Linked DNA regions of Martelella mediterranea DSM 17316. The protein of the gene in region 2 binds, or shares a complex with, the protein of the main gene of each other region. Links are inferred from orthologs where the notes say so. Each region holds a gene or a part of one and is shown on either strand. Other genes may lie near its edges.

Region 1 (11,162 bases), 720 kb from region 2 along the record:
CGGCAGGCGGGCTGCTCGCGTTGTTCGGACGGATTTCGGCGAAGTCGTCCCTGAGCCGCTAGGCCGAAATCGTCGCCATCATGAAGAACTGGTCGGAGCCTCGGGCTCCGGCCAGGACACCATTTTCGATTTTACTGAAATTAAGATTGCAAGCGTTTCGACGGGGCTATTCATTTGGAGTTCAGCCACGTATCTTTATAAGAACTTGCGAATGGTGCGCAGGATGGCGAAGAAGAAGATTTGATGTCGTTGAAACCTATATATATTCTGGTGCTGACCGGCATGTTGCTGGGCGGAAACAGTGGAACGGCCGGTGCAGCCAGTTGTGCCAACGCGGCACGCCAGGTCGCGGCCAGCACGGGTGGCGATCTGCTTTCCGCTCTGCCTGCGCCGGACGATCCGAATATGTGTCTGGTAACGGTGATCGTTCCGGCAAGCGACGGCACCCCGCCGCGCAAGATCACCCGCCGCGTTCCGGCTAGCTGATTTTTCTCGGGCCGGCGCCTGCAAGAGCGGACAACTGAAATGCGAATTCTGCTGATCGAAGATGACGAGAACTTGAACCGCCAACTCGCCCAGATGTTGCGGGACTCAGACTATGTAGTCGACTGCGCCTATGACGGTGAGGAAGGCCATTTTTTGGGCGAGACCGAACCTTATGACGCGGTCATACTCGATATCGGTCTGCCCCAGATGGATGGCGTGACCGTGCTCGACAAATGGCGGCAGGCCGGGCGCAACATGCCGGTTCTGATCCTGACGGCGCGCGACCGCTGGAGCGACAAGGTGGCCGGGATCGATGCCGGCGCCGATGATTACGTCACCAAGCCGTTTCACATCGAAGAGGTGATGGCCCGCATCAGGGCGCTGATCCGTCGCGCCGCCGGGCATGCAGCAGCGACGATCACCTGCGGCCCGATCGAACTTGACGTCAAGGCCTCCAAGGCCACGCTCGACGGCGAGATACTGAGGCTGACCTCGCACGAATACCGGTTGCTGTCGTATCTGATGCATCACCAGGGGGAGGTGGTCTCGCGGACGGAGCTGACCGAACATCTTTACGATCAGGATTTCGATCGGGATTCCAACACGATCGAGGTTTTTGTTGGCAGACTTCGGAAGAAAATCGGGGCTGACTGGATCGAGACGGTGCGCGGCCTCGGCTATCGCATGCAGGCGCCGGGATGAGGTTTGCGAATTCCCTCACGCTGCGTTCGCTGGCGCTGACGACCGCATGGTTTGCGATCGCGCTTCTTGTGATCGCGGTCGTGATTTCAGCGCTCTATCGCAATGCTGCGGAGCGCGGCTTCCGGCAGCTTCTGCAAGCCGAAATGTTCAATGTCATCAACTCGGTATCGATTGACGATCAGGGCGAACTGAAGGGTTCTCCGCAGCTTGGCAATCTGAACTATCAGCAACCCCAGACCGGCTGGTACTGGGTTGTCGATCCCCTCTACGACAAGTCGAAGCAGTCGCTGCAATCGCCCTCTCTCGGCGCGCAAGACCTGCCGGTGACCCCGGAGAGCGAAGTTCCCTATGATGGCAATTATCGCCGCACCTATATCGTGCGCGACGATAACAACAATGATCTGGCGGTTATTGAAACCGTTGTTGTGATGGACGAGAAGGACCGGGCAACCCGGATCCGGGTGTCGGGCAATCGCGATGCGGTGGACAATGACGTGCGGTGGTTTTCGCAGCGGCTCTACATAGCGCTCGCCCTTTTTGGCATTGCGAGCATTCTCCTCAATGGCCTCATCATCTTGTGGGCGCTGCGCCCGCTCGACCGTGCGCGTGTGGCCTTGCGCCATATTTCCGAGGAGGGCGAGGGGGAAATGCGCGGGCAGTTTCCGGTGGAAATTCAACCGCTTGCCGATGAAATCAATGCCTTGTTGGCAAACAACAGGGCAATCGTCGAGCGGGCGCGGATGCAGGTCGGCAATCTCGCGCACTCGCTTAAGACGCCGATTGCAGTGCTTTTGAACGAGGCCCAGGGTATGGCCGAGAAGGAAGGAAAGCTCATCGCTTCGCAAGTGGTGATGATGCAGGCCCAGGTTCAGGCCTATCTGAACCGGGCGCGCATCGCTGCCCAGACCGAATCGGTCCTGACGCGGTGTGAGGCGGAGCCGGTGCTTGAACGGCTCGTGCGGGTGATGCGGCGGCTGAACCCGGAGAAATCCTTCGTGCTGACATGCGAGCCAGGTCTTCTTCTGGCAACCGAGCAGCACGACCTTGAGGAGGTTGTCGGCAACCTGCTGGAAAATGCCGCTCGATTCGCCGAGAGCGAAGTTCATGTAAGCGCGCAACGGCGGGCGGATGCCGGCGTGGCTGGAGAGTGGGCCGAGATCATCGTGAAGGATGACGGGCCGGGCCTGACGCCCGATGAAATCCGAAGGGCAATGAAGCGCGGCAACAGGCTGGATGAGAGCGGGGCGGGTTCCGGCCTTGGTCTGTCGATCGTCGATGACATCGTGCAGGCCTATGGCGGTCGTTTCGAACTGACCGGCCTTGAGGATTCAGGATTGCACGCGCGCGTTGTTCTTCCGGCCAAAAGCAGGAAATAGTTGATCGCGACCCCGCATGCGAATTATGGCCACATTCTGTGCTTAGCGACGATATTGCGGGAGCGCTTTGGATCGGGGAACCATTCTTCCTGCCCAAGGCTTTCTTTGATGACGCAAAACAATATGACGGGAAAACTCGTGATACGAAATTGGCAATTGATTGCTGTCGTCCTCATGGTCTCAGGTTGTTCGGCGACCGGCGGCGGGGGAGCGTCAGTCGCTCCTCAGCCTGTGGCGGCGCCGGCAGGCGCACAGTCGGCGGCGCTGAATGGTGGTTTGGTGCAGAGGGCTGGAATTACGCTGTCTTCTTTCGATCAAGCCAAAGCGCTTCAGGCCGAGCAATACGCCCTGGCGGCGGCGCCGGCGGGCGAAGCCGTCAACTGGCAGGGAGAGGGCGCGCGCGGCTCTGTGACGGCGGCAAGCCCTTATCAGGTCGGCGACCAGAATTGCCGGCAATATACGCAGCGTGTTGTGGCCGATGGCCGTGAATTTGTCGGTCGAGGGGCCGCCTGCCGCGAAGTTGCCGGTTCGTGGAGCCTGCTCGATTAACGCAGCGGTTCCGTGCGACATGACCAGCCGAAGTGCGACGTTTTGAGGCAGGTTTGCCGCCTGGTGTTTTGAACTGTTGGAATTTTCGCGGTGGTGGCGTACGAAGACGACATGATATTCGCGCTTGCCGCCATTGTCCTGACGCTTGCCGCGGCTTTTGCGGTTGCTGTACCGTTGTTCCGGCGGGATGCGAGGACAGATACTGTCGCCGCCGGGCCGGATCCGATTTATCGTGCCCAACTGAAAGAACTAGATCGGGAACGGCGAGACGGTCTTATCGACGAGAACGCCTATCTTTCGTCCCGTGCGGAAATCGGGCGAAGGCTGATGGCCTCGGAAGCGAAGGCGGCGGACAGAGCCACCGCGCTGCGGGGCGTTGCCTCGCGCTATCGTATCGCGACGGCGGCATACGTATTTGCTGCGCTGATTTTGGCGGGTGTTGCCTATCCCCTCCTGGGCGCGCCCGGCGCGAAGGATTATCCGTTGTCGGCCCGCCTCAATTCGGAGAATCCGGAGCTTGCGGTTCTTGTCGCGCAAGTCGAGAGGCATCTCGCGCAAAATCCCGATGATGGCCGGGGCTGGGACGTGATCGCGCCGGTCTATCTGCGCGAGAACAGGCTTGAGCGCGCTTATGAAGCCTATGCCAATGCCATCCGGATTTCCGGCCCGAGCTCGGAGCGACTTATGGGGCTTGGCGAGACGCTTGTGGCGATGGAGTCGGGTTTCGTCAATCACGAGGCGCTTGAGGCGTTTCGAAAGGTCGAGGCATTGTCGCCGGATAATGTCAGGGCCGGATATTATATTGCACTGGCGGACGAGCAGGCCGGGAACCATCAGGCCGCGCTCGATCAATTCGACGCCTTGCTTGAAAGAATGCCGGAGAACGCCACCGGACGCGATGTGATCGAGCGGCACATTGTCTTTAATCGAGGCCGGTTGGCGCAGACGGGCGCGCCGGCGTTCGGACCCGATCAGCAGGACATCGAGGCGGCGGCCTCGCTGTCGCCGGAGCAGCGTGCCGAAATGGTGGAGGGCATGGTCTCGGGGCTGGCGCAACGCCTTGAACAGGAGCCTAACGATATTGAAGGCTGGATGCGGTTGATCCGCTCCTACGCGGTGCTGGGTCGGGAGGATGATGCAAATACGGCGTACGATGCCGCGCTGGCCTATTTCGGGGCGGAGAGCGCGGCCGGCCAGCAGCTTGAGCAACTTGCCGCAGAACTTGCGCTTTCGGGGGGAAGATCATGACGCGCAAGCAAAAAAGGCTCGCTGTCATCGGCGGCGGGGTGGGTTTCATCGCGATCGCGGTTCTCTTGGTGCTTTTTGCGCTGAGCCGCAGCGTCTCCTATTTCTTCATGCCATCTGATTTTGCCGAAAACCCGGTCAGCTCCGATACGCGGATAAGGCTTGGCGGTCTCGTTGAGGACGGTTCGGTCCGGGGTGCGGAAGGGGCGGGTGTTGCCTTTGCCGTTACCGACGGGAACTCTTCCGTGGAAGTGCGCTACGCGGGCATTCTGCCTGATCTTTTCCGGGAAGGGCAGGGGGTTGTGACCGAAGGACGGATGGGGCCGGACGGGATTTTCCGCGCCGACACCGTGCTTGCCAAACATGACGAGAACTACATGCCCAAGGAAGTCGCCGACCGTCTGAAAGCCGAAGGCGTGTGGGAAGGCGAGGAGGACGCCACACCTTGACCGTTGAACTCGGACTCTATGCGCTGATCCTCGCTCTGGCGGTTTCCGCTCTGACGGCGACGCTGCCGCTTGTGGGCGCTCGGATGCAGAATATGGCCTTGATCGGCATTGCGCGCAGCGGCTCCCTGACCCTGTTCGCGCTGGTGGCGTTGGCTTTCATCATTCTGATCAGAAGCTATCTCCTTTCGGATTTTTCCGTGCGCAATGTATGGGAAAACTCGCATTCGCTGATGCCGCTGATCTACAAGTTCTCGGGCGTTTGGGGCAATCATGAAGGCTCAATGCTACTGTGGCTGCTGATTCTGACGTTTTTCAGCGCGCTGGTGGCGGCCTTCGGGCGCAATCTGCCGGCCGATCTGCGAGCCAATGTACTTGCCATCCAGGCCCTGATTGCTACGGCTTTCATCCTTTTCATTCTCCTTACCTCCAATCCGTTCAGCCGCGTTTTCCCCGTCCCCGCAGAGGGTCGGGAACTCAATCCGATCCTGCAGGATATCGGCCTCGCCATTCATCCGCCGCTTCTTTATCTGGGCTATGTCGGCTTTTCGGTCTGTTTTTCGTTCGCGGTCGCAGCGCTTGTCAGCGGTCGGATCGATTCGGCCTGGGCGCTTTGGGTGCGGCCATGGGCGCTGCTTGCCTGGCTGTTCCTGACCGCCGGCATCGCAATGGGCTCCTACTGGGCCTATTATGAGCTTGGCTGGGGCGGATGGTGGTTCTGGGATCCGGTGGAAAATGCTTCCTTCATGCCGTGGCTGGCGGGCACGGCGCTGCTGCACTCGGCTCTGGTCATGGAGAAGCGCGAGGCCCTGAAAATCTGGACCGTGCTCCTGTCGATCCTGACATTCTCGCTTTCGCTTCTCGGAACGTTTCTCGTTCGCTCCGGCGTTCTCACCTCGGTTCATGCGTTTGCGACGGACCCGACCCGTGGCGTTTTCATTCTGGCCATATTGGCTTTCTTCATCGGCGGCGCACTTACGCTCTTTGCCTTGAGGGTGCCGCTCTTGCGCGCCGGAGGCCTGTTCTCGCCGATCTCGCGGGAAGGCGCTTTGGTCTTCAATAATCTGATTCTGACGGTCGCTGCCGGCACGGTGCTGATCGGAACGCTTTATCCGCTGTTTCTGGAAACACTGACCGGTGAGAAAATCTCGGTAGGCCCGCCATTCTTCAACCTGACCTTCGGGCTGTTGATGATTCCGTTGCTGCTTGCCGTACCCTTCGGCCCGATGCTTTCGTGGAAAAGAGGAGACCTGAAGGCTGCGTCGGAGCGTCTCATGGTCGCGGCGATCCTGGCGCTGATCTTCGCCGCGGTCTTCGTTTACTTCCATGAAGGCGGACCGGTTCTGGCCGTACCCGGGATTGCCATCGCGTTCTGGCTTATCTTCGGAGCGCTCTCGGACCTCTGGACCCGCTCGGGGTTTGTCCGCCTGCCGTTTTCGAAGGCATGGCCGCGTTTCAAGGGCCTGCCGCGCTCGGCCTTCGGCGCGGCGCTTGCGCATTTCGGTCTCGGCGTGAGCGTGTTGGGCATACTGGCGGTTTCGCTTTACGAAACGGAGGCCGTGCTGGAGATGACGCCAGGTTCCGAGGTGGTCCTGAGCGGCTATACGGTCGCCTTCGAGGGTGTCGAAACCGTGCGCGGGCCCAACTACACCGATGAACGCGGGACATTTGCGATCAGCGCGAACGGGGCGGCGTCCGGCGTGGTGCATTCGGCGAAACGGCTCTACCCTTCGAGCAATATGCCGACGACAGAGGCGGGCATCAGGACCTTCGGTCTCAGTCAGCTTTATATTTCCCTTGGCGACCCGCGTCAGGATGGAGCCTGGGTCGTGCGGGTGTGGTGGAAGCCTTTCATTCTGTGCATCTGGCTTGGATTCGTGCTGATGGCCACCGGCGGGGTCGTCTCGCTTTCCGATCGACGCTTGCGGATTGGCGCGCCGGCGCTGAGCAAGAAAAGAACGCAGCCAGCGCAAGCCCTGGGAGCCGCTGAATGATTCGGCTTGTTGTCTTGTTTTTTGCCGTGCTGCTCCCAATCGGTGCCGCCGCTGTCGAGCCGGACGAGATGCTGAGCGATCCCGCTCTCGAGGCGCGGGCGCGGGAGATTTCCGCGGAGCTTCGCTGCATGGTCTGCCAAAACCAATCGATCGACGATTCCAATGCCGACCTCGCGCGCGATCTTCGTCTGTTGGTGCGCGACCGGCTGGCAGAAGGCGACAGCGATGACGAGGTCATCGACTATGTCGTTTCGCGCTATGGCGAGTTTGTTCTGCTGAAGCCTCGTTTTTCGCCACATACCTGGCTTCTGTGGGGCGCGCCGGCACTGCTTATCCTTTTGGGCGCCATCGGTTTGTGGCGTCTTGCCGCCGCTCGCCACGGCGCTGACAGGCCGCTCTCCCGCGATGAGGAGTTGCGACTGGAGAAGATTTTGTCCGAGACGGACGACCATTAACAAACCGTCATCTGGCGGACAGTGTTTTGTAAGGTCCCAGCTTTTATAGTCCCCTCTATTCGATATGAAATCATTCAACCATCGACACCAGAGGAAAAGCAGACCTATGTTCCAGCAGCCCACCGGACCAAACAAGTTCAGGTCACTCTTGAAAGCCTCGGCAGCTGCAGGCGTCGCAGCCGTGCTGTTTTCGGCCGGCGCTCCCCTGACGGTGACGGAAGCGCTTGCGGATCCCGTCCATGTTCAGGCGCCGGAAGTCCCCGGATTTGCCGATGTCGTCGAAGCGGTCTCTCCCGCAGTTGTCTCCGTGGTCGTTGAGAGCAACGTCCAGCCGGTTGCCCAGCAGGATGGCAGTTTCGGCTTCGGTTTCGGCGGCCGCGGTTTCGACAATCTCCCCGATGACCACCCTCTCAAGCGTTTCTTCCATGATTTCGGCGCGCCGAACGAGCCCGCTCCGCCACCGCAGCCGCGCAAGGGCGGCCCACGTCCGGTTGCGCAAGGCTCGGGCTTCTTTGTCTCCGAGGACGGTTACCTTGTCACCAATAACCACGTCGTGCGCGAAGGTGACGCATTCTCCGTGCGGATGGATGACGGCACTGAGTATGATGCAAAGCTGATTGGCACCGATCCCCGTACCGATCTGGCCGTGCTTAAGGTGGATGCCGACCGCGAGTTCACTTACGTGAAGTTCGCGGACGATCAGAACCTGCGCGTTGGCGACTGGGTTGTCGCGGTCGGCAATCCATTTGGCCTCGGCGGCACGGTCACGTCGGGCATCGTTTCCGCCCTTGGTCGCGATATCGCCTCCGGTCCCTACGACGACTACATTCAGGTCGATGCCGCGGTGAACCACGGCAACTCCGGCGGTCCGACGTTTGACCTCAGCGGTGAAGTCGTTGGCGTCAACACAGCAATCTTCTCGCCCTCCGGCGGTAATGTCGGCATCGCATTCGCAATCCCGGCGCATCTGGCCCAGGACGTCGTTGCGGACCTCATTCAGGATGGCGTGGTTGAACGTGGCTGGCTCGGTGTACGTATTCAGCCCGTCACCGAGGACATCGCCGAGTCGATCGGGCTTGCCAAGCCGGAAGGCGCGCTCGTCTCCGAGCCGACGAGCGACAGCCCCGGCGCCAAGGCGGGGCTTAAACAGGGCGACGTCATCACCGCCGTGAATGGCGATGTCATCGAGGATGCCCGTTCGCTTTCCCGTATGATCGGCATGATGGAACCGGGCGACGAGGTGGAACTGTCGGTCTGGCGTGATGGAAAGTCCCAGACGATCGATGTCAAGCTCGGCGAATTCCCGACTGAAGACGAGCTCGCTGCTGCCGATGGCCTTAGCGGGCCGACGGAAAGCTCGCTGATGACGCAACTCGGCATCGAGGTTCGCCCCGCCGATGACGGCAAGGGCGTAACGGTTACGGCTGTGGACCCGAACTCCGACGCCGCGACCAAGGGTCTGGCGACGGGACAGAAGATCCTGAGCGTCAACAACAAGGAAGTCAGCTCGGCTGAGGACATCATCAAGCAGGTCAAGGATGCCGCCGATCAGGGCCGCAAGCAGGCGCTGTTCCAGGTCGAAACCGAAAACGGCAGCATGTTCACCGCCCTGCCCACGGAAACCGACGCCGAAGACGCCGGCTGATCCCCTTAAGCATAGGAAAAGGCGCATTGCGGAAGCATGCGCCTTTTCCGTTTCAGGAGACGTAACATGTTTTCCAAAGAGCCGGTTGAGCCTGCTTGTCACACCGAGGCGGATGGCGATATGGTCCCCGGCATGCGTGTTCTTGTCATCGAAGACGATCTGGAGGCAGCCGCCTATCTGACCAAGGCCTTTCGCGAGGCCGGCATTGCCTGTGAGCATGCCGGCGATGGCGAAAGCGGCCTGTTCATGGCGAGCGAGAATGAGTACGACGTCCTTGTCGTCGATCGCATGTTGCCGCGTCGCGACGGGCTGTCGGTGATATCGGCGCTGAGGGCGCGCAGCATCAACACACCGGTGCTGATTCTGTCCGCGCTCGGTCAGGTCGATGACCGGGTGACCGGCCTCAGGGCAGGGGGCGACGACTACCTTCCCAAGCCCTATGCCTTCAGCGAGCTTCTCGCCCGCGTCGAAGTGCTGGGCCGGCGCAAGGGCGCGCCCGATCAGGATGTGCTCTACAAGGTGGGCGATCTGGAACTCGACCGTCTTTCGCACGAGGTGCGCCGCGCGGGCCGCGAGATCACGCTCCAGCCGCGCGAATATCGCCTGCTCGAATATCTGATGAAGAATGCCGGCCAGGTTGTCACCCGCACCATGCTTCTGGAAAATGTCTGGGATTATCATTTCGATCCGCAGACCAATGTGATCGATGTCCATGTTTCGCGTCTGCGCTCGAAGATCGAGAAGGATTTCGACAAGCCCCTGCTGAAGACCATTCGCGGCTCCGGCTACATGATCAAGCATGACGCTTAGCGCATGAAGGGGCGTCTGAAGCTTCTGTTCAAGTCGACGGCGGTGCGACTTTCCGCCGTATACATTCTGCTGTTCGGGCTTTGCGCGGCGGTAATGGTGTTTTATGTCACCGCCGTCTCCGAAAGTCTGGTTGAGCGGCAGATGCGGGATTCGCTCCATCGCGAGATTGCCCAGCTTGACGCCGCGTTCGAAAATGGCGGCATTCGTCGCCTGTTCAATACCATCGAACGGCGCGCCCGCCAGCCCGGTGCCAATCTCTATGTCATCGCCAGTCCGCAGGGCGAAATCCTGGCGAGCAACGTGGCCTCGCTGGAACCAGGGGTACTCGCGCATTCAGGGTGGCTCGATACGCCTTTTCGCTATGAAGGCTTTGCCGAAAACAACAAGGGCGACCGCTACAGCCTTGCGATCGGCTATGTGATCGTGCTTGACAACGGCATGAAGCTGATGATCGGCCGCGATCTGGGCGACCCCGAACGTTTGCACATCATCGTCAGGCAGGCGCTGCTTCTTGCCCTCATCATCATGGGCGTCGGGGCGCTGGTGATCTGGTTCGCCATCGGTCGCAACGCGTTGAAGCGCATGGACAGGATGTCGTCGGCGAGCGGCAAGATCATGGCTGGCGATCTCTCCCAGCGGCTTCCCGTAACCGGTTCCGGTGATGAATTCGACCGTCTCTCCAATTCGCTGAACCTGATGCTGGACCGTATCGTCCGTCTCAACGAAGGGCTGAGGCAGGTTTCCGACAACATCGCCCACGATCTCAAGACCCCGCTGACGCGTCTTCGCAACAAGGCAGCCGATGCTGCCGCCGCCGAGGACCCGGAGGAGCGGCGCACCTCGCTCGAAGGCATTATCGCCGAATCCGACCAACTCATCCGAACCTTCAATGCGTTGTTGATGATCTCCCGCGTTGAAGCGGGCGCGGTTGCGGCGGAGATGTCGCCCGTCAACCTTTCCGCGATCGTCGAGGACAGCGCCGAGCTTTACGGCCCGGTGGCCGAGGAAGCGGGCATGACGCTGGAGATCGCGATCGAGCAGGATCTTTCGGTGAACGGCAACCGAGAACTCATCGGGCAGGCGATCTTCAACCTTCTCGACAATGCCATAAAATACGCCTCGGCCTCGGAAAGCGAGCCGCGCATCTACCTGTCGCTCAAACGCGAGGGCGCGGATGCCGTGTTCATGGTCGCCGATAACGGTCCGGGCATCCCCGCCAATCGCATCGAGGACGTCAAAAGGCGGTTCTTCCGTCTGGATGAAAGTCGCACCAAGCCGGGTACCGGCCTTGGCCTCTCCATGGTTGATGCTGTGACGGATATGCATGGCGGCAAATTCGTCCTCGCCGAAGCCGGCCAGTATGTTCCGGGCTATGGCGGTCTTGCCGCGCTCCTTCGCTTCCCGCTCACCCCCAATCGTTCGCGCTGAGCGGCTTTTGCTTCTCCTCCGTCAAT
Region 2 (10,933 bases):
CAACGCGTATCAAACATGGCGGCCAATCTAGCGCCATACAGAATCAACGGAAAGTCACGATGGGGTGAAAAACGCGTGTGAGGTTACAGGATCACGGTCTTGCCCACCCACAGGGCCCCAGCAATCGGAATGGCCGCGAGCACCGCGAACAGCCCGTCGCGGCTGAGCATCGAATAGGCGATCAGCGTGACCGCGAGCCCCAGAAAGGCGGAGGCAAATGGCACCAGTTCTAAAACCGGCATCAGCGCGCCGGCGAGCACGCAGGCAAGCGGCAGAATGCGATCAAGCGGGCTGCGGAACAGGAAGGAGAGCCGCCTGTGCGAATGGCGGTCGATGAAGCGCGTGACGGGCAAGATCTTTTTCATCGCCTTGGCTGCCTTGTCGCGTTCGATCGCGCGATGGCGGATGAGGCCGGGCAGCCAGATGCTGTTGCGGCCGATCAGCCCCTGGGCCGCGATCAGCACGATCATGATGCCGAACAGCGAGGAGAGCCCCGGCACACCGCCGAGCGGCGACATCACCAGTAGCGACGGCAGGATCAGCAGCGGCACGAAGGAGGCCGATCCGAAGGTCGACAGCATGTCGTCCACCGAAACCCGCGCGCCATCGGCATGGTCCAGCGCCTCTTTCGTGATGCCGCTCAGCGATTGCGGGTCCTGCTCGGGGCTGTCGCTCACGTGTTGCTCCGCGGGTGGTGCGCTTTTCAGATGTTATCGGGTGAACGCCGGTGGCCGGACAACGTTCCGCCTTTCGCTGGGAAGCGTTCCGTTTGGTCCACGCTTTTGCCGAATCGGATTTGCCGTTATCATACGTACCGTGCGCTGCTCGCGCCGCCCCCCTCCATTCGGGAAAGCACCTGACGTGCCGAGCTTCACGATGAAACCGTCTGTCCGGACCATCGCATAAGGAGGGATTGCACGTTCGTCCGGGATGGAAGGTTTGATCCATGAAACTCTCCCGACCCGTTTATCGGCTGAAACATAGCGCCAGAAAACTGGCCCGCGCAGAAGACATTCCGCTCAATCGTGCGCTGGACCGCCTGGCGATCCAGGAAGGCTTTGAAAGCTGGAGCGCGCTTGCCGCCTCCGTTCCCTCGGCCCGTTCCGCCAACGGCATCTATGAGAAGCTCGCGCCGGGCGACCTGCTGCTGTCGGCGGCGCGTCCCGGTCAGGGCAAGACGCTGCTGGCGCTCGAACTCGCGCTGAACGCAGCGCGCGCCGGCCACCGCGCCTTTTTCTTCTCGCTGGAGGAGACGGCAGTCGGCATGCTGCGTCATTTCCGAGCCTTGAACCGGACGCCGGATGAGGTCCGGTTCGTGTTCGACGACAGTGACAGGATTTCGGCGGACTATGTGATCACAAGGCTTGGCGCGGCGCCGGCCGGCACGCTTGCGGTCATCGATTATCTGCAACTTCTGGACCAGCGACGCGAAAACCCGCCGCTTGACCAGCAGATCCGGGTATTGCGCGCCCATGCCCGTCGCCATGGCCATATTTTCGTTTTCGTCGCCCAGATTGACCGTCGTTTCGAGGGGGCAAATCGGGCCTTTCCGACCCTGTCCGATCTGCGGTTGCCGAATGCGCTCGATCTCGGCCTGTTCGACAAGGCCTGTTTTATCAATGCCGGGGCGGTCAGGTACGCAGAGACCGCCTGACCACAAAAAAGCCGGGCGGTTCGTGCCGCCCGGCTCATGATTCTCAACCGTCAAACCAGCAGCCTTACGCCGCCAGGTCGCGCAGCACCGTTTGCAGGATGCCGCCATTGTTGACGTAGGTGAGTTCGTCGAGCGTGTCGATCCGGCAGAGGATCGGGACGTCCTTGACCGTGCCATCGGCGAAGGTGACCTTGGCGATCTTCTTCTCGCGCGGCTTGATGTCGGCGAGGCCTTCGATCGAGACGGTCTCGTCGCCTTTCAGGCCGAGGCTTTCCCAGGTCGCGCCGTCCTCGAAGGTGAACGGGATGACGCCCATGCCGACGAGGTTGGAGCGGTGGATACGCTCGTAGCTTTCGGCAATTACGGCGCGCACGCCAAGCAGGTTGGTGCCCTTGGCCGCCCAGTCGCGCGAGGAGCCGTTGCCATATTCGCCGCCGGCGAAGATGACGAGCGGAACGCCTTCCTTCTTGTATTCCATGGCCGCGTCGAAGATCGACATCTCTTCCTTGGACGGATAGTGGATGGTGTAGCCACCCTCCTTGCCGTTCGGGCCGAGCATGTGGTTGCGGATGCGGATATTGGCGAAGGTGCCGCGCATCATCACTTCATGATTGCCGCGACGCGTGCCGTACTGGTTGAAGTCGGCAACCGCCACATCGTGGCCCATCAGATATTCGCCGGCAGGCGATTGCGCCTTGATCGAACCGGCCGGAGAGATGTGGTCGGTGGTGATCTTGTCGCCGAACAGGCCGAGAATGCGGGCATCCTTGATATCGGAAACAGCCGTTGGCGTCTTACCCATGCCGACGAAGTAGGGCGGGTTCTGGACATAGGTCGAGTTGTCGTCCCAGGCATAGGTCTGGCCGTCGGGGATCTGAACCGCCTGCCAGTTCTCGTCGCCCTTGAAGACGTCGGCATATTTGGTCTCGTAGAGTTCGCGGGTGACGTATTTCTCGATCGTCTCCTGCACTTCCTTCGAGGATGGCCAGATATCCTTGAGATAGACCGGGTTGCCGTCCTTGTCCTCGCCAAGCGGCTCGGTCGTCAGGTCCTTCCTCACCGTGCCGGCCAGCGCATGGGCGACAACCAGCGGCGGGGATGCCAGATAGTTGGCCTGAACGTCCGGCGAGATGCGGCCTTCGAAGTTGCGGTTGCCGGAGAGAACGCCGGCGGCAATCAGGCCCTTGTCGTTGATGGTCTTGGAGACCGGGGCCGGCAGCGGACCGGAATTGCCGATGCAGGTGGTGCAGCCGAAACCAACGAGGTTGAAGCCGAGCGCGTCGAGGTCATCCTGCAGACCGGCCTTTTCCAGGTATTCGGCAACGACCTGCGATCCGGGCGCGAGCGAAGTCTTGACCCAAGGCTTGGTCTTCAGGCCCTTGGCGACGGCGTTGCGGGCGAGAAGCCCGGCAGCGATCAGCACCGAGGGGTTGGAGGTGTTGGTGCAGGACGTGATCGCGGCAATCGCGACGTCGCCATGGCCGAGATCGTAATCGGTGCCTTCAACGGCATAGCGCTTGTCGATCTCGCCCTTGTCCTTCTTGTACATGTCGACCATGGCTTCGGAGAAACCGGAGGCGATGTTTTCGAGCGCGATCCGGCCTTCCGGGCGCTTCGGGCCGGCCATGGACGGAACGACGTCGCCGAGGTCCAGTTCCAGCGTATCGGTGAAGACCGGGTTCTCGCCGCCCGATTCGCGATACATGCCCTGCGCCTTCGAATAGGCTTCGACCAGCGCGATCCGGTCCTTGGCGCGGCCCGACATGTCGAGATAGCGCAGCGTTTCGAAGTCGACCGGGAAGAAGCCGCAGGTCGCGCCGTATTCCGGGCCCATATTGCCGATGGTGGCGCGGTCGGCGAGCGTCATCGAATCAAGGCCGGCGCCGTAGAACTCGACGAACTTGGAGACGACGCCCTTCTTGCGCAGCATCTGAACCACGGTCAGCACGAGGTCGGTGGCGGTGACGCCTTCCTTGAGCTGTCCGGTGAGCTTGAAGCCGATGACTTCCGGCAGCAGCATGGAAACCGGCTGGCCGAGCATGGCGGCTTCCGCCTCGATGCCGCCGACACCCCAGCCGAGAACGCCAAGGCCGTTGATCATGGTGGTGTGGCTGTCAGTGCCGACGCAGGTGTCGGGGTAGGCGACTTCCGCGCCGTCCTCTTCCTTGGTCCAGACGGTCTGGCCGAGATATTCGAGGTTCACCTGGTGACAGATGCCGGTGCCGGGGGGCACAACGCGGAAGTTCTTGAACGCCTGCTGGCCCCATTTCAGGAAGCGGTAGCGCTCGCCATTGCGCTTGTATTCATATTCGACATTGTGGGCGAAGGCCTGCGGCGTGCCGAATTCGTCGACGATGACCGAGTGGTCGATGACAAGGTCGACGGGCACCAGCGGGTTGATCTTTTCCGGATCGCCGCCGAGATTGACGATGCCGTCGCGCATGGCGGCGAGGTCGACAACGGCGGGAACGCCGGTGAAGTCCTGCATCAGCACGCGGGCCGGGCGGTAGGCGATCTCGGCGCCGGCCGTGCCCTTGTCGTTAAGCCACTTGGCGACAGCAAGAATGTCGTCTTTGGTGACCGAGCGGCCATCTTCGTTGCGAAGCAGGTTTTCCAGAAGAACCTTCATGGAGAACGGAAGCTTCGAGACGCCTTCGAGCCCGTTAGCTTCAGCCTTCGGCAGGCTGTAGTAGACATACTCTTTTCCGCCCACATCGAGTGTGGAACGACATTCAAAACTGTCCAGTGATTTAGCCACGGATAAAACCCCGCTCATTCTGATTGGCCTAGACCAGCCGTGCGAACGCCCATGTACTTACGACATCAGGATGCGGGTACGACCATTTCCGCTGTCCGCACGTGGGACAAATGCCCCAGGTTCGGCGCAAGGATGTGATTCACGCCGGCCGCTGGCGTGGTTGCGCATCTTATAGATAATTTCTAAGAAAGGTGCCAGATCAACTGTGTTGAAATTTGAATTTTTTTTAAATTTGCCGTTCGAACGGCAGAGACGGCTCCAGGGATAGAGACATCATGACAATTGCCGTCAGGGCCGATGATCTGACCGTGAGCCGGGGCGACCTGCTGATCTTCAGCGGGCTTTCGCTGTCGCTTGTCGCCGGCGAGAGCCTGATGTTCACGGGCCCGAACGGGGCGGGAAAGTCGACCGCGCTCAGGGCAATGCTGGGGCTGGTCGGCGGGGCGGAAGGCAAGTCGTGGTTACTTGCAGGCGACGGTGCCGAGCCCCTGCCGCTTGCCTTCGCCGCCCATTACCTCGCCCATCTCAACGCAATGAAGCCGGAGATGACGGCGCGCGAGAACCTCGACTTCTGGAAGGCCCTGACGGGCGATTTCGGCGACGGCGCGGGGATGGCGGTGGATGACGCCGCCGATGCGGTCGGCCTGATCGACGTACTCGACCTGCCTTTCGGTTTTCTATCGGCGGGGCAGAAGCGGCGGATCGCGTTTTCGCGGCTGTTATGCAGCCATCGCCCGGTATGGCTGCTCGACGAGCCGACCGCGGCGCTCGACAGCGCGGCGAAGACGCTGTTTTCCGGCCTCCTGAACGCGCATCTTGCCGCGGGAGGGATCGTGATCGCGGCGACCCATGAGCCGCTCGATCTCGCAAATGCGCGGGAAATGCGCTTTTCCGGCCCGGTGCGGCTTGCCACCGACCCCTTCATGGATGCGGAGGCTTAAGCGATGTGGGCGCTGTATCGCCGCGATGTGCTTCTGTCTGTCCGCGCCGGCGGCGGCGCGCTGGTGGGTCTGCTGTTTTTCCTGTCGGTCGTCGCGGTCGTGCCCTTCGGCGTCGGCCCCGATCTGGCGCTGCTTGCGCGGATCGGCCCGGCCATGGTGTGGATCGCGGTGCTGCTGTCGACGCTGATCGGGCTCGACCGCATGTTCCGCGCCGAGCGCGACGACGGCTCGCTCGACATTCTGAAAATGCGCGACGAGCCGCTGGTGCTGATCGTGCTGGTCAAATGCCTGGCGCACTGGACCGGCTATGTCCTGCCGCTGGTGATCCTGTCGCCGGCGATGGGGCTGTTGATGAATATCGACCCGGCCGGGCTTGGCGCGGCTTTCGTCACGCTATTCGTCGGCTCGCCGGCCATCACCTTTATCGGCGCGGCAGGCGCGGCGATCGCGGTCTCGCTGCCGCGCGGCGGACTGCTGGTGCCGATCCTGATCCTGCCGCTCTCGATCCCGGTGCTGATCTTCGGCGTCGGGGCTAGCTATGCGGTGACCTCCGATATCGATCCGTTCCTCCCGCCCTTCCTGTTGCTCACCGCGATCACATTGTTTTTTGCGGTGGTCGGCCCGGTTGCCGCGGCTGTGGCCTTGCGTCAGGCGGATGATTGAGCGAAACCATGATCGACAGCAAGCGGTGACGGCGATGAACCAGACGATGGCAAAGGGCGGAATGTTTTCGGGGCTTGCGAACCCGACGCGGTTTCTGGGCCTCGTCCGACGCGTGCTGCCGACGATGATCGCCGTGACCGTCGCGCTTTTCGCCGTCGGGCTCTGGCTCTCTTTCACCTCCGAGGCTGACTACCAGCAGGGCGACACTGTGCGGATCATGTATATTCATGTGCCCGCCGCCTGGCTTTCGATGATGTGCTATGTGGTGATGGCTTTTGCCGCGCTCGGCACGCTTGTCTGGCGTCATCCGCTCGCCGATGTCGCGCACAAGGCTGCCGCTCCTATCGGGGCCGCCTTCACCTTTCTGGCGCTTTTGACGGGCTCGCTCTGGGGCAAGCCGATGTGGGGCGCATGGTGGGTTTGGGATGCGCGGCTGACCTCGGTGTTCATCCTGTTCCTGATGTATCTCGGCATCATCGCGCTGCACCGCGCGGTGGACGAGCCGGCCCGCGCCGCCCGCCTTGCCGCGATCCTGATTCTCATCGGCGTCGTCAATATCCCGATCATCAAGTTCTCGGTCGACTGGTGGAACACGCTGCATCAGCCGGCAAGCGTGATCCGGCTGGACGGGCCGACGATCGATCCGGTGTTCCTGTGGCCGCTTGCCGTGATGGCGCTCGCCTACACTTTCGCCTTTTTCACCATGCATCTTGCCGCCATGCGCAACGAGATCCTGCGCCGCCGCGTTTCCGCCATGCGCCGGGTCGCGGCCAGCCGGGCTGAAGCGCCGAGGATGACTCATTGAGCCACGCATTCTTCATCTACGCCGCCTACGGCGCGACCGCGCTGGTATTCGCCGCGCTGGTGCTCTGGCTGCTCGTCGACGGCCGCGCCAGACGGCGCGAGCTTGACGCTCTGGAAAAGGCGGGCGCCGCCCGCCGCAGCGTCCGGGGCCGCTCATGAGCGAAAGCGAGAAGGGCAAAACGCGCCGCTATCTGGTCGCGGCCATTCCGCTGGTCGTGGTTGTCGGTCTGTTCGGCGTGTTCGGCTGGCAGTTCGTCTCGGGCCACGATCCGTCCGAAATTCCCTCTGTCCTGATCGGCAAGCCGGCGCCGGCGATCAACCTGCCCGCGCTTGAGGGCAGCAACCGCCCGGCGCTTGACGATGCCGCGATTGATGGCAAGTTCACGCTGGTGAACGTCTTCGCCTCATGGTGCATCCCCTGCCGCGCCGAGCACCCTTATCTTCTGGAACTGTCGAAAGATCCGGCGATCAACCTCGTCGGCATCAATTACAAGGACAAGCCGGCAAACGCGCTGAAATTCCTCAACGAGCTCGGCAATCCCTATGCCGCGATCGGCGTCGACGAAAACGGCGCGGAGGCGATCGACTGGGGCGTCTACGGCATCCCCGAGACCTTCGTGGTCGGCGCCGACGGCACCATCATCTTCAAGAAGATCGGCCCGATCGACCAAGCGTCCTATGAAAAGGAAATCCTGCCGGTGATCAACCGCAGCATCGGCCCGGCATCGAAGCTGATGAACTGAAGCGGAAGAGAAGAGAGGCGTCAGCTCTCCTCCGCTTCTTCCTCCGCCGGGTTCACCGTATGCCTGTTGATCAGCGGCATCTGGAACAGCGTGAAGGCGATGGTGATCGGCATCGTGCCCCAGACCTTGAAATTGACCCAGAAATCGGCGGAGAAATTACGCCAGACCACCTCGTTGAGCACGGCCAGAAACACGAAGAACAGGCCCCAGCGGAAGGTGAGCTTGCGCCAGCCCTCGTCATCGAGCCGGAAGGCGGAGTGGAACACGTAGCCGAGCAGCGAACGGCCGAAGACGAGGCCGCCGAGCAGGACGGCGGCGAACAACCCGTTGACAATGGTCGGCTTCATCTTGATGAAGGTCTCGTCCTGCAGCCAGATCGACAGCGCCCCGAACACCATCACCACCGCGCCCGAAACCAGCGGCATCAGAGGGATATTGCCGAGCACGATCCGCGATCCGATCAGCGATATAACGGTCGCGATCATGAAAAGCGCGGTCGCCACCAGAAGCGGCGTGCCGAACACGGACAGTGCCGGAAAGGTGTTCATCAGCCATTCGCCGCGGAAATTGGCGAAGAAGAACACCATCAGCGGGCCGAGCTCGAAGGCAAGCTTCAGGAACGGTTCTTCCTTCTGCTCCGTGGTCAGTTTTTTCGTGGTGTCGGTCATCGTCCCGCCGGTTTCTTGATCGTGATCTGCTAAGTGGCCTGTCGGCCGCGTCTCATCAACCCCAAAAGCGGCGAATTTCGGGGCGTTGAACGAAAAGCGACGCCTTAATCCTGCTCTTCCACCTGTCGGCCGGCGATCGCCTCGGCGAATTCGGCGGCCTCGAAGGGTTCGAGGTCGTCGATGCCCTCGCCGACGCCGATGAAATAGACCGGCAATTTGTGTTTGGCGGCGATCGCCACCAGAATGCCGCCGCGCGCGGTGCCGTCGAGCTTGGTCATCACCAGCCCCGAAACGCCGGCGATATTGCGGAAGATTTCGACCTGGTTCATGGCGTTCTGGCCGGTGGTGGCGTCGAGCGTCTGCAGCACCGTATGCGGGGCGTCGGGATCGAGCTTGCCGAGCACGCGCACGATCTTGGCAAGCTCGTCCATCAGCTCGGCCTTGTTCTGCAGCCTGCCGGCGGTGTCGATGATCACGACATCGGAGCCGTTTTCCTGGCCGCGCTTGAAGGCGTCATAGGCAAGGCCCGCCGCATCCGCCCCCAGTTTGGTACCCACGAATTCCGCGCCGGTGCGCTCCGACCAGATTTTCAGCTGCTCGATCGCGGCCGCGCGAAACGTGTCGCCGGCGCCGAGCGTCACCTTCAGGCCCGCGCGGGTCAGTTTTGCCGCCAGCTTACCGATCGTGGTGGTCTTGCCGGTGCCGTTGACGCCGACCACGAGGATCACATGCGGCTTGTGGGACAGGTCGAGTTGCAGCGGCTTGGCAACCGGGGTCAGCACCTTGGTGATCTCGCCTGCCATGATGCGCACCACGTCATTGCCGCTGACATCCTTGCCGTAGCGTTCTGAAGACAGCGTGTCGGTGATCCGCATCGCGGTCTCGACGCCGAGATCGGCCTGGATCAAGAGGTCCTCCAGCTCCTCCAGCGCGTCCTCGTCGAGCTTGCGCTTGGTGAAAAGGGCCGCGATCTGGCCGGAAAGCTGTTGCGAGGTACGAAACAGGCCGGCGCGCAGGCGCTGGAACCACGTCTGTCGTTTTGTGGGTTGCGGGGCGGGGGCTTCGGCCTTCCGGCCGGTGACGATCTCGAAGCCCTGATTGCGGATCGCGGGCTGTTCGGGCGCTTCCGCAGGCTTTTCCTGCTCGGCGGGGCTGTCGGCCTTCGGCGCGTCGGCAGTCTCGGCGGAGGCTGCTTCGGCCGGGACGGTCTCCTCCGGCTCCTCGGCCGGAACGGGTCGCGGCTCCGGCTCGGCCTCATGCGTCTCGGCGGCGGGCAACGCCTCGGCTTCGTTCTCCGCCTCTTGCTGCGGCTTGCTGCCCGGGCCGACCACGCCGCCGACAATGCTGTCATCGTCCCAGGGATCGGCGCTCTTCGCCTCGGCGAGCGTTTCGGTCGCAACGGGCGTTTCTTCGGCAGGAGCGGCCTCGGCGTCTTCGCCGGCGGTAACCGCTTCCGCTTCGCTTGGCGCGATTGCGTCTTCCGGCTTGCTCTCCTCGGCGGCCTGTTTCCTGCCGAAGGTGAAGACGTTTTTCATGAAGCCAAGGGCCATGGGAATATTTTCCTGTTTGTTTCAAGCCGGCGCGCCCGCATTGCCCCTATATCCGTGCTGCGACGGAGGCTTGTCAACGCGGGGCGGCCAAAAGCCTTATCAGGCGGGGCTGAAATCCGCCATCAGCCGCTTGCCGTCATGGCCGGTGATGCGGGCCGTCACGAACCGGCCCGGTTCAAGGCCGGGGGTGGCGACCGGCGCGAAATTTTCGGTATGGCCGTTCTCGCCGCGTTCGGTGAGCACGGTTTCCCTTTTGCCGATCATGTCGGCGAGGTGCCGCGCCTTCAGCCGCGCGCCGGTTTCGCGCAGAAGCCGCGCCCGTTCCTTCACCAGCGCCCGGTCGAGCTGCGGCATACGGGCGGCCGGCGTGCCGGGGCGGGGGCTATAGGGGAAGACGTGAAGCTGGGCGATATCGGCTTCCTCGGCAAAGCGCACCAGATTGTCGAAATGCGTCTCGGTTTCGGTCGGGAAGCCGGCGATGAAATCCGCGCCGAAGGCGATGCCTGGGCGCAGTTCCCGCGCCCTGGCGATGAAGGCCAGCGCGTCGGCCGACAGATGCCGCCGCTTCATCCGCTTCAGGATCAGGTCGTCGCCGTGCTGGAGCGAGAGATGCAGATGCGGCATGAAGCGCGGCTCGTCGGCCAGAAGATCGAGCAGATGCCGATCGATCTCGATGCTGTCGATCGACGACAGCCTGAGGCGGGCAATCTCCGGCACCTGTTTCAACAGCGTCTTCGCCAGCAGGCCGAGCGTCGGCTCGCCGGGCAGGTCCGCGCCATAGGAGGTGGCGTCGACCCCGGTCAGCACCACTTCGCGATAGCCCTGTTCGGCAAGCGTGCGGGCCTGGTCGATCACCGCGCCCATCGGCACGGAACGCGAATTGCCGCGGCCATAGGGGATGATGCAGAAGGTGCAGCGGTGGTCGCAGCCGTTCTGCACCTGCAGGAAGGCGCGCACATGGCCATCAATGCTTTCCACCATCTGCGGCGCGGTATCGAGCACGCTCATGATGTCGTTGACGATCAGCTTCTCTTCTGCCGAAACGCCGAAATCGGGCAGGTCGCGATAGTGCCGGGCCTCGAGCTTTTCGGCGTTGCCGAGCACCGCATCGACCTCCGGCATCCGCGCGAAGGTCTCCTTCTCGGTCTGTGC

The links.
Region 1: the proteins of ccmB (region 2) and ccmE are in contact, whole or in part, in a solved structure (PDB 8CE8), measured with the Escherichia coli proteins. The link is inferred for Martelella mediterranea DSM 17316 from one-to-one orthologs.

Annotation. Positions count from the first base shown.
Region 1 is NZ_CP020330.1:3,818,755-3,829,916, reverse strand. Bases 3,109-6,082 are described here. They hold ccmE (cytochrome c maturation protein CcmE), read left to right. Parts: upstream 3,109-4,357; coding sequence 4,358-4,807; downstream 4,808-6,082. Other genes in these bases: Mame_RS17750 (heme lyase CcmF/NrfE family subunit), read left to right, coding at 4,804-6,082; ccmI (c-type cytochrome biogenesis protein CcmI), read left to right, coding at 3,225-4,361; Mame_RS17765 (hypothetical protein), read left to right, coding at 3,109-3,113. In the rest of the region: Mame_RS17785 (hypothetical protein), read left to right, coding at 1-62; Mame_RS17780 (hypothetical protein), read left to right, coding at 244-486; Mame_RS17775 (response regulator transcription factor), read left to right, coding at 526-1,188; Mame_RS17770 (sensor histidine kinase), read left to right, coding at 1,185-2,564; more of Mame_RS17765, read left to right, coding at 2,673-3,108; more of Mame_RS17750, read left to right, coding at 6,083-6,798; Mame_RS17745 (cytochrome c-type biogenesis protein), read left to right, coding at 6,795-7,253; Mame_RS17740 (Do family serine endopeptidase), read left to right, coding at 7,360-8,898; Mame_RS17735 (response regulator transcription factor), read left to right, coding at 9,019-9,708; Mame_RS17730 (sensor histidine kinase), read left to right, coding at 9,712-11,136. UniProt on the Escherichia coli protein: Heme chaperone required for the biogenesis of c-type cytochromes. Transiently binds heme delivered by CcmC and transfers the heme to apo-cytochromes in a process facilitated by CcmF and CcmH.
Region 2 is NZ_CP020330.1:4,541,725-4,552,657, reverse strand. Bases 4,442-7,186 are described here. They hold ccmB (heme exporter protein CcmB), read left to right. Parts: upstream 4,442-5,356; coding sequence 5,357-6,016; downstream 6,017-7,186. Other genes in these bases: Mame_RS21175 (DsbE family thiol:disulfide interchange protein), read left to right, coding at 6,976-7,186; ccmD (heme exporter protein CcmD), read left to right, coding at 6,818-6,979; Mame_RS21185 (heme ABC transporter permease), read left to right, coding at 6,051-6,821; ccmA (heme ABC exporter ATP-binding protein CcmA), read left to right, coding at 4,688-5,353. Also shown: Mame_RS21210 (exopolysaccharide biosynthesis protein), read right to left, coding at 84-677; Mame_RS21205 (DNA helicase), read left to right, coding at 947-1,654; aconitate hydratase AcnA, read right to left, coding at 1,719-4,412; more of Mame_RS21175, read left to right, coding at 7,187-7,563; Mame_RS21170 (septation protein A), read right to left, coding at 7,584-8,231; signal recognition particle-docking protein FtsY, read right to left, coding at 8,336-9,781; tRNA (N(6)-L-threonylcarbamoyladenosine(37)-C(2))-methylthiotransferase MtaB, read right to left, coding at 9,881-10,933. UniProt on the Escherichia coli protein: Required for the export of heme to the periplasm for the biogenesis of c-type cytochromes.